Regions from separate parts of the Streptomyces sp. NPDC058662 genome, predicted to be linked through region 2. Evidence: riboswitches for the same ligand, from Rfam matches in the RefSeq annotation. Region 2 holds a riboswitch; the other holds the start of a gene.
The links. Region 2 has a riboswitch for S-adenosylmethionine ahead of thrC (threonine synthase). Riboswitches for the same ligand answer to the same signal wherever they lie in the genome.
Positions count from the first base shown of each region.

Region 1: it holds a riboswitch for S-adenosylmethionine, as region 2 does, so the genes downstream of both, ACFWUQ_RS24315 (aminotransferase class V-fold PLP-dependent enzyme) here and thrC (threonine synthase) in region 2, are expected to answer to the same signal.

Region 1 covers NZ_JBHXRU010000083.1:9,701-16,972, reverse strand. The annotation lists gene ACFWUQ_RS24330 (Rieske 2Fe-2S domain-containing protein) at 1-644, shown strand, start outside; gene ACFWUQ_RS24325 (cytochrome bc complex cytochrome b subunit) at 641-2,296, shown strand; gene trpD (anthranilate phosphoribosyltransferase) at 2,468-3,532, shown strand; SAM riboswitch class IV at 3,622-3,738, shown strand; gene ACFWUQ_RS24315 (aminotransferase class V-fold PLP-dependent enzyme) at 3,958-5,358, shown strand; gene ACFWUQ_RS24310 (Lrp/AsnC ligand binding domain-containing protein) at 5,404-5,685, opposite strand; gene ACFWUQ_RS24305 (rhomboid family intramembrane serine protease) at 5,682-6,416, opposite strand; gene ACFWUQ_RS24300 (hypothetical protein) at 6,540-6,779, shown strand; gene ACFWUQ_RS24295 (NYN domain-containing protein) at 6,820-7,272, shown strand, end outside.
Region 2 covers NZ_JBHXRU010000067.1:14,101-21,372, forward strand. The annotation lists gene ACFWUQ_RS21890 (trehalose-6-phosphate synthase) at 1-700, opposite strand, end outside; gene ACFWUQ_RS21895 (glucosyl-3-phosphoglycerate synthase) at 796-1,746, opposite strand; SAM riboswitch class I at 1,931-2,085, shown strand; gene thrC (threonine synthase) at 2,103-3,392, shown strand; gene ACFWUQ_RS21905 (MoaD/ThiS family protein) at 3,427-3,702, shown strand; gene ACFWUQ_RS21910 (cold-shock protein) at 4,135-4,341, shown strand; gene groL (chaperonin GroEL) at 4,705-6,327, shown strand; gene ACFWUQ_RS21920 (phosphoribosylanthranilate isomerase) at 6,482-7,093, shown strand; gene ACFWUQ_RS21925 (peptidase inhibitor family I36 protein) at 7,223-7,272, opposite strand, start outside.

The DNA of each region.
Region 1 (7,272 bases), on a different contig from region 2:
CGGAGGTCAAGGCGCGGGTCATGCAGGACTTCGCCGACGGGGCGAACGAGTCCGGCATCGGCCGCCGGCCGCTGATCCGCAACACGATGCTCGGCGCGATGGCCCTGGTCCCGCTCTCCGGCGTCATGCTGCTGCGCGACCTGGGCCCGCTGCCCGAGGACAAGCTGCGCAAGACCCTGTGGGCCAAGGGCAAGCTGCTCATCAACCAGAACACGATGGAGCCGCTGCGTCCCGAGGACATCGTGGTCGGCTCGCTGACCTTCGCCAAGCCCGAGGGCCTGGAGGAGGACGCGCACGACTACATGTCCCAGATCGCCAAGGCCGCCCTGATGATCGTCCGCATCCAGCCGGACGACATCAAGGACAAGCGGGAGCTGGAGTGGTCCCACGACGGCATCGTGGCGTACTCCAAGATCTGCACCCACGTCGGCTGTCCGATCAGCCTGTACGAGCAGCAGACGCACCACGTGCTCTGCCCGTGCCACCAGTCCACCTTCGACCTCTCCGACGGCGCCCGTGTCATCTTCGGCCCGGCTGGTCACGCCCTTCCGCAGCTGCGGATCGGTGTGAATGACGAAGGCTTCCTCGAAGCGCTCGGCGACTTCGAAGAGCCCGTCGGTCCTGCATTCTGGGAGCGCGGATGAGCACTGCCACCACCAATTCATCAGCGCCCGGCGCGCCGGGCGACACGGCGCGCAAGGCGCCGGCCGGCGAGCGCGTAGCGGACTGGGCGGACGGCCGCCTGGGCATCTACAGCCTGGCCAAGTCCAACATGCGCAAGATCTTCCCGGACCACTGGTCCTTCATGCTGGGTGAGATCTGCCTGTACAGCTTCATCATCATCATCCTCACGGGTGTGTACCTGACGCTGTTCTTCCACCCGAGCATGAACGAGGTCGTGTACCACGGCTCGTACGTGCCGATGCAGGGTGTCCGGATGTCCGAGGCCTTCGCCTCGACACTGAACATCAGCTTCGACGTCCGCGGCGGCCTGCTCATCCGGCAGATCCACCACTGGGCGGCACTGATCTTCGTCGCGGCGATGATGGTGCACATGATGCGCGTCTTCTTCACCGGCGCGTTCCGCAAGCCCCGCGAGATCAACTGGGTCTTCGGCTTCCTGCTGCTGGTCCTCGGCATGTTCACCGGTTTCACCGGCTACTCGCTGCCCGACGACCTGCTCTCGGGCACCGGTGTCCGCTTCATGCAGGGCGCGATCCTGTCCGTGCCGGTCGTCGGCACGTACCTGTCGATGTTCCTGTTCGGCGGGGAGTTCCCCGGCCACGACTTCGTGGCCCGGTTCTACTCGATCCACATCCTGCTGCTGCCCGGCATCATGATGGGCCTGCTGGTGGCCCACCTGATCCTGGTCTTCTACCACAAGCACACCCAGTTCCCGGGTCCCGGCAAGACGAACAACAACGTCGTCGGCATGCCGCTGCTCCCGGTGTACATGGCGAAGGCCGGCGGCTTCTTCTTCCTGGTCTTCGGCATCATCGCGGCCATCGCGGGCATCGCCTCGATCAACCCGATCTGGGCCCTCGGACCGTACGTCCCGGACCACGTGTCCACGGGCGCGCAGCCGGACTGGTACATGGGCTTCTCCGAGGGCCTCATCCGGGCGATGCCCGGCTGGGAGATCAACCTCTGGGGCCACACGCTCGTCCTGGGCGTGTTCGTACCGCTGGTGATCTTCCCGCTGGTGCTGGCCGCGATCGCGGTGTACCCGTTCATCGAGTCCTGGGTCACCGGCGACAAGCGCGAGCACCACATCCTGGACCGCCCGCGCAACGTCCCGACCCGTACCGCCTTCGGTGTGGCCTGGCTGACCTGGTACGTCATCCTGCTGATCGCCGGTGGAAACGACATGTTCGCGCAGTACTTCCACCTGTCGATCAACTCGATCACCTGGTTCGCCCGGATCGGCTTCTTCATCGGCCCGGTCATCGCCTTCGTCATCACCAAGCGGATCTGCCTCGGCCTCCAGCGCCGGGACCGGGACAAGGTGCTGCACGGCCGCGAGACCGGCATCATCAAGCGCCTGCCGCACGGTGAGTTCGTCGAGATCCACGAGCCGCTCCCGCAGGGCCAGCTGCACACGCTGACCCAGCACGAGCAGTACAAGCCGGTCGAGATCGGCCCGACGGTCGACGAGAACGGTGTCGAGCGCAAGGTGAAGCTCACCGAGAAGCTGCGGGCGAAGCTCAGCAAGGGCTACTACGCCGAGGACAGCCAGATTCCGAAGCCCACGGTGGAGGAGTACAAGGAGATCCAGAGCGGCCACGGCCACCACTGATCCGTTCGAGGGACTGATTCCGGTCAGTCCTGGTGTTGCCACGGCGAGAGCCCCGTCCAGGGTCTGGACGGGGCTCTTTGCCGTCCCCCGGGGCTGGATAGGCTGGAGCCCTTCCCATTCGACGTGGGCGGCGCAGACGGGGGCAGCCCCCACCAGCAGCAGGAGCGGACCATGGACGTTGTGACCCCGGCAGGCGGCGACAGCGTGGCGGCCCGCGGCTGGCCGGGCCTCCTCGACGCCCTGCTGACCGGCCGGGACCTGCGCGCCGAGGACACCGCCTGGGCCATGGACAAGATCATGCGCGGGGAGGCCACCGACGCCCAGATCGCCGGGTTCGCGGTCGCCCTGCGCGCCAAGGGCGAGACCGTGGCGGAGATCAACGGCCTCGTCCGGACCATGTACGACCACGCCAACCTGATCGAGGTACCGGGCCGGACGGTGGACATCGTCGGCACCGGCGGCGACGGGGCCAAGACCGTCAACATCTCGACGATGTCGGCGATCGTGGTGGCCGGTACGGGCGCCAAGGTGGTCAAGCACGGCAACCGGGCCGCGTCCTCGGCGAGCGGGGCCTCGGACGTCCTGGAGAAGCTCGGCGTCAACCTCGACCTCACCCCGGCCCGGGTCGCCGAGGTCGCGGAGGAGGCCGGTATCACCTTCTGCTTCGCGGTGAAGTTCCACCCGGCGCTGCGCCATGTGGCCGGCGCCCGCAAGGAGCTGGGCATCCGGACCACCTTCAACTTCCTGGGCCCGCTGACCAACCCCGCCCGGGTACGGGCCCAGGCGACCGGTGTGGCCGATGCCAGGGTGGCCCCCATCATGGCGGGGGTGCTCGCCGAGCGCGGCTCCTCCGCGCTGGTCTTCCGGGGCGACGACGGCCTCGACGAACTCACCACCACCGCCACCTCGCGCGTCTGGTGGGTCCGCGACGGCAGGGTCGCGGAGCAGGCCTTCGACCCCCGCGACGTGGGAGTGCCCCTCGTCGACGTGGCGGCGCTGCGCGGCGCGGACGCCTCGTACAACGCGGACGTGGCCCGCCGCCTGCTGGCCGGCGAGACCGGCCCCGTGCGCGACGCGGTACTGCTGAACGCGGCGGCGGCGCTCGTGGCCCTGGACCCGGGCGAGGGCGCGCTGGAGGAGCAGATCGCCGCCGGCATCACCCGGGCGGCGGAGGCGGTCGACTCGGGCGCGGCCCGCGCCGCGCTGGAGCGGTGGGTGGCGGCCAGCAACGCCTGATCCCGTACGGCGGTTTCGAGTCAAGACCCCGGTCCGCCATGCGGACCGGGGTCTTGCGTCGGCGGGATCTTGTGGCAGGATGCAGACCAGGTCACGAGTGACAGCGTTTAGGCCCCGGCTTGCTGTCCGGCAACCCTCCTTCCGTGGCGGGGTGCCCCGGGTGATGACCAGGCCGTAGGCAGCGAGGTCTACGGCAAGCGCGGATCCCTCGAATCCAGGGGTCCTGGTCTGTCGAGGAGCGTTTTCCGTGAGCAAGCGAATGCGATAGGGCGACTCCGCCCCTTCTTCACCCCCGGATCAGGGCCGCCGCTTCCGTGCGCCCCGCCCGATTCCGGGGCACTCCCCGTACCCCGGACGGCCGCAGAGCCGTACCCGCGTACGGGCACACCGAAGCCATTCACCCCTGCCTGCCGGGAGATTCCGCCATGTCCGCATTCCTGAACGCCGCCCCCGCCGTCCCGAGCGCCGACGCCACCGCCACCGCTGTCGACCCCGCCCGCGCCGAGCCGCTCGCGGTCCTCGGCCGGGACGTCACCGTGCCGCTCGTCACCGGCGGCGAGGTCACCTACGCCGCCCTGGACTACGCGGCCAGCGCCCCCGCCCTGCAGCGGGTCTGGGACGACGTGGCCGCGTACGCCCCCTACTACGGCAGCGTGCACCGCGGCGCCGGGTACCTCTCGCAGCTCTCCACCGACCTCTTCGAGCAGAGCCGCGCCGCGGTCGCCGAGTTCCTCGACTGCCGCCCCGCCGACCAGGTGGTCTTCACGCGCTCCACCACCGACTCGCTCAACCTGCTCGCCGCCGTGCTGCCCGCCGACTGCCAGGTCTTCGTCTTCGAGACCGAGCACCACGCCTCGCTGCTGCCCTGGTCCGACGCCCGGGTCACGTACCTCGACGCCCCGCGCACCCCGGCCGAGGCGGTGGCCCTGCTGGAGCGGGCCCTCGCCGACCGCGAGCCGTACGGCCCGGCGCTGGTGTGCGTCACCGGGGCCTCCAACGTCACCGGCGAGCTGTGGCCGGTCCGCGAACTGGCCGCCGCCGCGCACGCCCACGGCGCGCGGATCGTGCTGGACGCCGCCCAGTTGGCCCCGCACCACCCCGTCTCGGTACGGGAGCTGGACGTCGACTGGGTCGCCTTCTCCGGCCACAAGCTGTACGCGCCCTTCGGCTCGGGCGTCCTGGCCGGCCGCGCCGACTGGCTCCAGGAGGCCGCGCCGTACCTCGCGGGCGGCGGCGCCTCCCGCACGGTGGCCCGGCGCGAGGACGGCGGCGTGGACGTCGAGTGGCACACCACCGCCGCCCGCCACGAGGCCGGCTCCCCGAACGTCATCGGCGTGTACGCGATCGCCTCCGCCTGCCGCGCCCTGAGCGAGGCCGGCTTCGAGGGGCTCGTCGCCCGCGAGCGCCGCCTCATCGCCGCGGTCCGCGAGGGCCTCGCGGAGGTCCCCGAGGTCCGGGTGCTGTCCCTGTTCGGGGACGACGCCCCGCGGGTGGGCGTCATCTCCTTCGTGGTGGACGGCTGGAACAGCTCCCACTTCGCGGCCGCCCTGTCCGCCGAGTACGGGATCGGTGTCCGCGACGGCCTGTTCTGCGCCCACCCGCTCGTCCGCACCCTGCTGGGCGGCGAGACCCAGGAGCCGGGGGCGTGCGGCGCCCCCGAGGCGGCCCCGGGCGAGCGCTCGCTGAACGCCATCCGCGTCAGCTTCGGAGCGGGCACCCCGGACGAGCACGTGGAGCGCTTCGTGCGCGCGGTGCGCGAACTCGTCACGGACGGCGCCCGGTGGCAGTACCGCACGGAGGAGGGCCGCTGCGTCCCCGCCGTCTGACGGGGCGCGGGGCCGGCCCGAGCCCGGGCCCGGCGGGGGAAGGTCCTACGCGTCCAGGCCGATCGCGAAGGCGGCTTCGAGGTCGTGCTGGGAGTAGGTGCGGAACGCCACGTGGGTGTCCGTCGCCTCGACGCCCGGGATCTTGCTGATGCTGCCCGGGATGATGTCCGCGAGGTTCTCGTGGCGGGCCACGCGGACCAGGGCGATCAGGTCGTACGTACCGGTGACGGAGTACACCTCGCTGACGCTGTCCAGCGCGGCGATCGACTCGGCGATCTCGGGGATGCGGTCCACGCTGGTCTTGATGAGCACGATCGCGGTGATCACGGCTGGCTGTCTCCCTCGGTGGCCGTCGCTGGTCGCCTCACTCTAGTCGTACCGCGATAGCGCACCCACGCGTAGAGGAAGCCCGTCGAGAAGCCCACCAGGTGGGCCAGATAGGCCACTCCCGGGCCGCTTCCCGCGCGGTGCGCCGCCACCCCCTGGAGGGCGAACCAGAACAGCAGCACCATCCAGGCGGGGAACCGCAGCGGCAAGAAGAACAGGAACGGGAACAGGCTCGTCACCCTGGCGCTCGGCAGCAGGAAGAGGAAGGCGCCGAGCACCGCCGAGATGGCCCCGGACGCCCCGACCAGCGTCTGCGCGGACCCGGCGTTGGCCGCCGCGTACGAGGTCATGGCCACGTAGCCCGCGCAGAGGTAGAAGCCGAGGAACGCCGGACGGCCCATCCGCGCCTCGGCCATCGCGCCGAAGACGTGGAGGAAGAGCATGTTCCCCAGCAGGTGCAGCCAGCTGCCGTGCACGAACAGCGCGGTCAGCGGGGTCAGCCAGGCCCGCGGCCCGCCCGTGAACAGCTCCTCCGGGACCACGCCCCAGCGCCGGAAGTACGCGGTCCCGGCGGCCAGCAGCCCGTCGCCCGTCCCGTAGCCCGGATTCAGCCCCGAGGCCGGCCCCAGGACGAACACCGCGGCGCAGCCCGCGATCAGCGCGTGGGTGACCACCGTCCCCCGGGCAGCCTCGCGCACGGCCCGCCACCTTACGATCATGCGACAGAGCATGACTCAAGCGGACCCACCTGAGGCGGTGGCAGGCCGTAGGGTTACGAGCTGCGGTCGCGGAGCGACGCGGGCGGCCGCAGGGACGGCTTTAATTGAAAGAGCTACGAAGGAGAGAGCGGCCTGATGACGGTTCCCCTGCCGACCGACACCACCCGGTGGCGTTGCACCCTGTGCGGCAACCTCACGCGCTTCGACGTCACCCGTTCGTCGAAGGTCGTGGAGTACGTCCACCTGGACCTCGCCGGGGAGCCCAAGGTCGAGGAGCGCGAGGTGGTCAATGAGACCATCGAGTCGGTCCGCTGCCGGTGGTGCAACGCGGTGGACCAGATCGAGCTCGTGGACAGGCCGGGCGCGGACTCCTGACGGAGGCGTACCCACAGGAAGATCACGGTAGGGGTGACGGATTGTGGAGCCAGCAAGCGGTGCCGAGCCGGCCGACGCGGCCGGCGACGCCGCCGAGGTGCTCGACCGCCCGCTGCCGGAAGGCGTGCGGCGCCGGGTCGTCGCGCTCGTCTCGGACGCCTTCGGCGGACTGACGGTCGCGGACCTGCCGGCGCAGCTGCGCCAGTACGCCCGGTTCACCCCGACCCGGCGCGCCAAGTTCGCCGGGAACGCCATGGCCGCCGCGGTCGAGACCGACTCCGTGTTCCGGGGCAGGGTCGCCGAGAAGCTCCGCGAGGCGCAGGCGGACCTGGCCGGGGCGCTGGAGGCCGGCGCACCGCCCGCCGCCGCGGATCCGCTGGACGTGGCGGCCGCGGCGTACGTCCTGCGCCCGGCCGGCTGGGTCAAGCTGGTGGCGGCCGCCGGCGAGGAGGCGCAGCGCGCCGACGCCGAGCGGGTCGGTGAGGAGACCCGG
Region 2 (7,272 bases):
CGGGCTGCCCGCCGCGGGCGTGGCGGGCGAGGGCGGTCCCGCCCGCGGTGTCGGTGCTCGCGCAGGCGAGGAAGCTGTCGCCCCACTGCCCGGTGTGGAAGCCGAGCCGGTCCGCCCCGAGCATCCCCCACAGCAGCTGCTCCCGGACGTCGTCCGGCAGCATCCGCATGAACTCGGGGGACGCCCACGGCGTGTGCGTGAAGTGCGCGATCCGCAGGTCCGGCCGCAGCTCGCGCAGCGCGCCCGGGACCAGCGCCAGGTGGTAGTCCTGCACGAGGACGGCCGCGCCCGGCGCCGCCTCCTCGGCGAGGGCCTCGGCGAAGGCGCCGTTGTACGCCACGTACGAGTCCCACTGGCGCCGGAACGCCGCGTCGAAGACCGGCTCGCGCGGGATGTCGTAGAGGTGGTGGTGGGTGAACCAGAGGACCGAGTTCGCGATGCCGTTGTAGGCGTCGTCGTACACCGCGGGATCGATGTCCAGCATCCGGACGCCCGGCTCGGCGACGCCCCGCCGCACCGCCTCCCGGTCCGCCTCCGACAGGGCCGCGCAGATCCACAGGGCGCCTGGTTGCTCCGCGAGCGCGGCGGAGAGCCCCGAGACGAGTCCGCCCCCGCCGCGCCGGGCGGTGAGCGTGCCGTCGGGGTCGAGGGCGTAGGAGAGCGGGCCGCGGTTGGCGGCGACGAGTACCTGAGAAGCCATGCCGCCAACCTAGCCCCGCCCGCGCTCGCTCAAACGTGTGGACGGGGGCGGCCGGGGTCCGGGACCGGCCCGCGCCGCGCTCCGCGGCAGCCGGTTCAGGCCACGCGGCGCACGGCGTACTCCGGGATCCCGCGCATCGGCGGCCGCTCCTCGGTGTCCACCGCGTACGTCCGCGGAACGAACCCGTCCGGACCCCGCTCGAACTGCGTCAGCTCGGGCCGCACCAGGTGTCCGCGCGAGAGCCGCAGCTGCGCCGTGCGGTAGATCGCGGCGGCCATCCGGCCCAGCGCCTGCCCGTCCTGGTGGCGGTGGACCCGTACGCCCACGTCCACCTGGGCCAGCGCGTCCAGACCGACCGTGTGCAGCGCGTCCACGAGCAGGCCCAGCTCGACCCCGTACCCGACGGGGAACGGCAGCCGCTCCAGCAGCGAGCGCCGCACCGCGTACTCGCCGCCCAGCGGCTGGACGAAGCCGGCCAGCAGCGGCCAGTGCAGGTTCAGCAGCGGGCGCGCCACCAGCTCGGTCACCCGGCCGCCCTGGCCCGGGGCGTCGCCCAGCGGGCGGTCGTACATCGCCTTGACGAACTGCACGTCGGGCTCGGTCAGCAGCGGTCCGACGATCCCGGAGACGAAGGAGGCCGAGAAGTCCCGCAGATCGGCGTCGACGAAGCAGACCACGTCCCCGGTGGTGGCCAGCAGCGAGCGCCACAGCACCTCGCCCTTGCCGGGCAGCGCGGGCAGCCTCGGCAGGATCGCGTCACGGCGCACCACGCGGGCGCCGGCCTCCGCCGCGACCTCGGCCGTCCGGTCCGCGGAGCCGGAGTCGACCACCACCAGTTCGTCCACCAGCGGTACGGGCAGGCCCTCGATCAGGTCGCGCCGGATCACCTCGACGATGGCGCCGACCGTCGCCTCCTCGTCGAGCGCGGGCAGCACCACGCTGACCGTCGTGCCCGCCGCCCGTTTCCGGTCGAGCAGCTGGCCGAGCGGTCGGTCGGCGGCGGACCAGGAGCGGTCGGCCAGCCAGCGCTCCACCTCTTCCAGCACTCTCGGTACTCCCTGCGTCGATCCCTTTGGGGTGAAATATGATCCATCTCGCGGTTCGGACGGCTGTCTCAACCATCCGGACCTTCGGTTACAGTCTTGAACAACGCGAAGGGCCACCGCATGTCGGGGGTCCCCGCGCACAAACGCCCGGGAGCGCCGCACAGCGCGCGGCCCGGTGCCATACCGCTCATCCAGAGGGGCAGAGGGACACGGCCCGTTGAAGCCCCGGCAACCCTCCAGTCGGTTCTCGCGTTCGCGTCACGCACGCCAGCGAGGTCCCCGGCTAGGGAAGGTGCCAATTCCGTCTCATGGCGAAGTGCGCCATGGGGAAGATGAGGAGAAAGGGCCTCGCCATCATGGCTGCACAGACTGTCGCCACCTCCGCCGACCTGGATTCTGTCGACCTCGGACCCGCCACCGGCCTCTCCTGTCGCGAGTGCGGTACCCGCTTCGAGCTCGGTCCGATCTTCGCGTGCGCCGAGTGCTTCGGACCGCTGGAAGTCGCCTACGACCTCCCCCTCGGGGACCCCGAGGCGCTGCGCGCCGCGATCGAGGCCGGCCCCGACAACATCTGGCGGTACGCGCCGCTGCTGCCCGTCCCCGCGGACGTGGCCTCCAAGCCGAGCCTTAACCCCGGCTTCACCAAGCTCGTGGACGCGGCCAACCTGGCCAAGGAGCTCGGCGTCACCGGCAAGCTCTACGTCAAGGACGACTCCGGCAACCCGACGCACTCCTTCAAGGACCGCGTCGTGGCCATCGCCGTGGAGGCCGCCCGCGCCTTCGGCTTCACCACCCTGTCCTGCTCCTCCACGGGCAACCTGGCCGGCGCCGTCGGCGCCGCCGCCGCCCGCGCCGGCTTCCGGTCCTGCGTGTTCATCCCGCACGACCTGGAGCAGGGCAAGGTCGTCATGGCCGGCGTGTACGGCGGCGACCTGGTCGGCATCGAGGGCAACTACGACGACGTCAACCGCTTCTGCTCCGAGCTCATCGGCGACCCGCTGGGCGAGGGCTGGGGCTTCGTCAACGTCAACCTGCGCCCGTACTACGGCGAGGGCTCCAAGACCCTGGCGTACGAGATCTGCGAGCAGCTCGGCTGGCGGCTGCCCGACCAGATCGTCATCCCGATCGCGTCGGGCTCGCAGCTGACGAAGATCGACAAGGGACTGCGGGAGCTGGTCGCGCTCGGCCTCGTCGAGGACAAGCCGTACAAGATCTTCGGCGCCCAGGCCGAGGGCTGCTCCCCGGTGTCTACGGCCTTCAAGGCCGGGCACGACGTGGTCCGCCCGCAGAAGCCGAACACCATCGCCAAGTCCCTGGCCATCGGCAACCCGGCGGACGGCCCGTACGTGCTGGACATCGCCCGCCGCACCGGCGGCTTCGTCGAGGACGTCAACGACGAGCAGGTCGTCGAGGCCATCAAGCTCCTCGCGCAGACCGAGGGCATCTTCGCCGAGACGGCGGGCGGGGTGACCGTCGGCGTGACGAAGAAGCTCATCGAGAACGGGCAGCTCGACCCGGCGCTGACCACCGTCGTCCTCAACACCGGTGACGGCCTCAAGACCCTGGAGGCGGTGGCCGCGGACAGCGGCCAGAGCGCCACCATCCGCCCGAGCCTGGACGCCTTCCGCGCCGCCGGCCTGGCCTGAGTACCCTCCCCGCACCCGGAAAGGCAGTAGCGCCATGAGCGTCAACGTCCGCATCCCCACCATCCTGCGCACCTACACCGGCGGCCGGGCCGAGGTCCCCGCCGAGGGCGCCACGCTGGCGGAGGTCATCCAGTCCCTGGAGCAGAGCCACCCGGGCATCGCCGCGCGCGTCCTGGACGACCAGGGCAAGCTGCGCCGCTTCGTGAACGTCTACGTCAACGACGACGACGTGCGCTTCGAGGGCGGGCTGGAGGCGAAGACGCCGGACGGCGCCGGCGTCTCGATCATCCCCGCCGTCGCCGGAGGCTGACCGGCTCCGCGCGGAGGGGTCCGGCCGCCGCGGCCGGATGCCCCGCCTGACACGCGAATCCCTTATTACCCCCTCCGTCAAAAAGCGGAGGGGGTAATTCTGTTTGATTGGGCGCGGTAGAGTTGGGGAAGTCCCCTCCGCTGGACTTGCCCGCCGCATATGAACGGGTCGCGTGAGGGTCGACATCGGGTCAATGTGCAAGCGCGGTATGGGGCTTTGGCGAGATATGCCGGGCCCGAGTTGCCCGGGAAGATGCCAAATTTTCACTCTATTTCAATGTATCTGGGTGTCCAGAATTCTCGTCGGATTGACCTGTTGCAGACAGCACCCGCGCAGATACATTCAGCCTCGGTCGACGCGTTCCGACGCAAGTTCTGACCCGGGATCGCGAAGTGCGTTCCTGCGCAAGGGCCAGTAATAGGGGAGTTAGGCATGGCTCAGGGCACCGTCAAGTGGTTCAACGCGGAGAAGGGCTACGGCTTCATCGCGGTCGACGGTGGTGCGGATGTGTTCGTCCACTACAGCGCCATCCAGATGGACGGGTACCGCACCCTTGAAGAGGGTCAGCGGGTCGAGTTCGAGATCTCGCAGGGCCAGAAGGGTCCGCAGGCGGACATGGTCAAGCTCGCACTCGGCTAGTCCTGGCGCGATCGACCGCCCACGCGTGCACGACGAGGGGCCCACATCCTGGACACGGGATGTGGGCCCCTCGCGCGTCGCGGACCGGTGCGGCGCCCCTCGCGGCCCGTGTGCGGCAGGCGTCCGGGCCCCCGCGCGGCGCGCGGCGCCCACCGGCCATTGCCCGAAGCCGCTTGCACTCGGAGGGGTCGAGTGCTAATCATTGGCGTTAGCACTCTCCTGCTGAGAGTGCTACAAAACGAGGACCGGGTCGGTGAGGCCCGCAGGGTCCGGCGGGAAGGAACCGCCGGGCACGCAGGCCGTCCGTCGCGGGCGCGGGCGCGGTCCGGAGCAATCCACCCCTGTCCGGGAGGACCACTTCAGATGGCCAAGATCATTGCGTTCGACGAGGAGGCCCGGCGCGGCCTTGAGCGTGGGATGAACCAGCTCGCCGACGCCGTCAAGGTCACCCTTGGCCCCAAGGGTCGCAACGTCGTCCTTGAGAAGAAGTGGGGCGCCCCCACGATCACCAACGATGGTGTCTCCATCGCCAAGGAGATCGAGCTTGAGGACCCGTACGAGAAGATCGGCGCCGAGCTGGTCAAGGAAGTCGCCAAGAAGACGGACGACGTAGCGGGCGACGGTACGACCACCGCCACCGTGCTGGCTCAGGCACTCGTTCGCGAGGGCCTGCGCAACGTGGCCGCCGGCGCCAACCCGATGGCCCTCAAGCGTGGTATCGAGAAGGCCGTCGAGGCCGTCTCCGCCGCCCTGCTCGCCCAGGCGAAGGATGTCGAGACCAAGGAGCAGATCGCTTCCACGGCCTCCATCTCCGCCGCCGACACCCAGATCGGCGAGCTCATCGCCGAGGCCATGGACAAGGTCGGCAAGGAAGGCGTCATCACCGTCGAGGAGTCGCAGACCTTCGGTCTGGAGCTTGAGCTCACCGAGGGCATGCGCTTCGACAAGGGCTACATCTCGGCGTACTTCGCCACCGACATGGAGCGCATGGAGTCGTCCCTCGACGACCCGTACATCCTGATCGTCAACTCCAAGATCGGCTCGGTCAAGGACCTGCTGCCGCTCCTGGAGAAGGTCATGCAGTCCGGCAAGCCGCTGCTGATCATCGCCGAGGACGTCGAGGGGGAGGCCCTGTCGACCCTGGTCGTCAACAAGATCCGCGGCACCTTCAAGTCTGTCGCCGTCAAGGCTCCGGGCTTCGGCGACCGCCGCAAGGCCATGCTCGGCGACATCGCCATCCTCACCGGTGGCACCGTCATCTCCGAGGAGGTCGGCCTCAAGCTGGAGAACGCCGGTCTCGACCTGCTGGGCCGCGCCCGCAAGGTCGTCATCACCAAGGACGAGACCACCATCGTCGACGGTGCCGGTGACAGCGACCAGGTCGCCGGTCGCGTGAACCAGATCCGTGCCGAGATCGAGAACTCCGACTCGGACTACGACCGCGAGAAGCTCCAGGAGCGCCTCGCGAAGCTGGCCGGCGGCGTGGCCGTCATCAAGGCCGGTGCCGCGACCGAGGTGGAGCTCAAGGAGCGCAAGCACCGCATCGAGGACGCCGTTCGCAACGCGAAGGCGGCCGTCGAGGAGGGCATCGTCGCCGGTGGCGGCGTGGCCCTGCTGCAGGCCTCCGCGGTCTTCGAGAAGCTGGAGCTCACGGGCGACGAGGCGACCGGCGCCAACGCCGTGCGCCTGGCCCTGGAGGCCCCGCTCAAGCAGATCGCCGTCAACGGCGGCCTTGAGGGCGGCGTCGTCGTCGAGAAGGTGCGCAACCTGCCGATCGGCCACGGCCTGAACGCCGCGACCGGCGAGTACGTCGACATGATCGCCGAGGGCATCATCGACCCGGCGAAGGTCACGCGCTCCGCGCTGCAGAACGCCGCGTCGATCGCCGCGCTGTTCCTGACGACCGAGGCCGTCATCGCCGACAAGCCCGAGAAGGCCGGTGCCCCCGCGGGCGGCGGCATGCCGGGTGGTGACATGGACTTCTGATCGGCCCCTGGCTGATCGGCTGTTCTCGAACGAGGGCGGCACCCCTGCCGGGGTGCCGCCCTCGGGCGTTCCCGCGGCCCGGCGACGCCCGGGAGGACCGCCCGGTGGGCGGGACGGGGCGGCGGGGGGCCGGGGGGTTTGGTTGACTCGGGGTATGAGCGAGAGCAGTGCACTGTTCGTCAAGATCTGCGGCCTCCGGACCGCCCGCGACGTCGACGCGGCCGTCGGCGCCGGGGCGGACGCCGTCGGGTTCGTCTTCGCCCCCGGCAGCCCGCGGACCGTCGGCGCCGCCGAGGCGCGGGAGCTGGCCGGGCGGGTGCCGGACGGGGTGCTGACCGTCGGGGTGTTCCGGGGGCAGCCCCTCGCGGAGGTCCGGCGGCTCACCGAGGAGAGCGGGGTCCGGGCCGTGCAGCTGCACGGCGACGAGGGGCCCGAGTACTACGGGGACCTGCGCGCGCCGGGCCGGACGCTGCTGCGGGCCACGGCCGAGCCGGTGGAGCGCTGCGGGGAGTACGGGGAGGACCTGCTGCTGCTCGACGCCCCCGACCCGGGGTCGGGCAAGCCGTGGAACTGGGGTTCGGCGCGGTTCACGGCGCCGCAGGGCCGGTGGCTGCTGGCGGGCGGGCTGACCCCGGCCAACATCCGGGAGGCCGTCCTGGTCACCGGGGCGTGGGGCGTGGACGTGTCCAGCGGGGTGGAGCGGGAGCGCGGGGTGAAGTCGCCGGAGCTGATCCGGGCGTTCGTCGAGGCGGCCCGGGGCCGCTAGTGCTCTGACCGGAGAGGTTCACCGGGCCCCTTGCGGAACGGGGCCCGTTCCGGAGCCGGGCCGGTTCCGTCGTCCGGCCCGTTCCGGGCCCGGCGCGGGCCCGGAACGAAGCGGTCCGGGAGAGACGATCTAGCAGACCTGGAGGGCGTCGGCCTTGTCGTTGGCCCAGCCGCCGACGT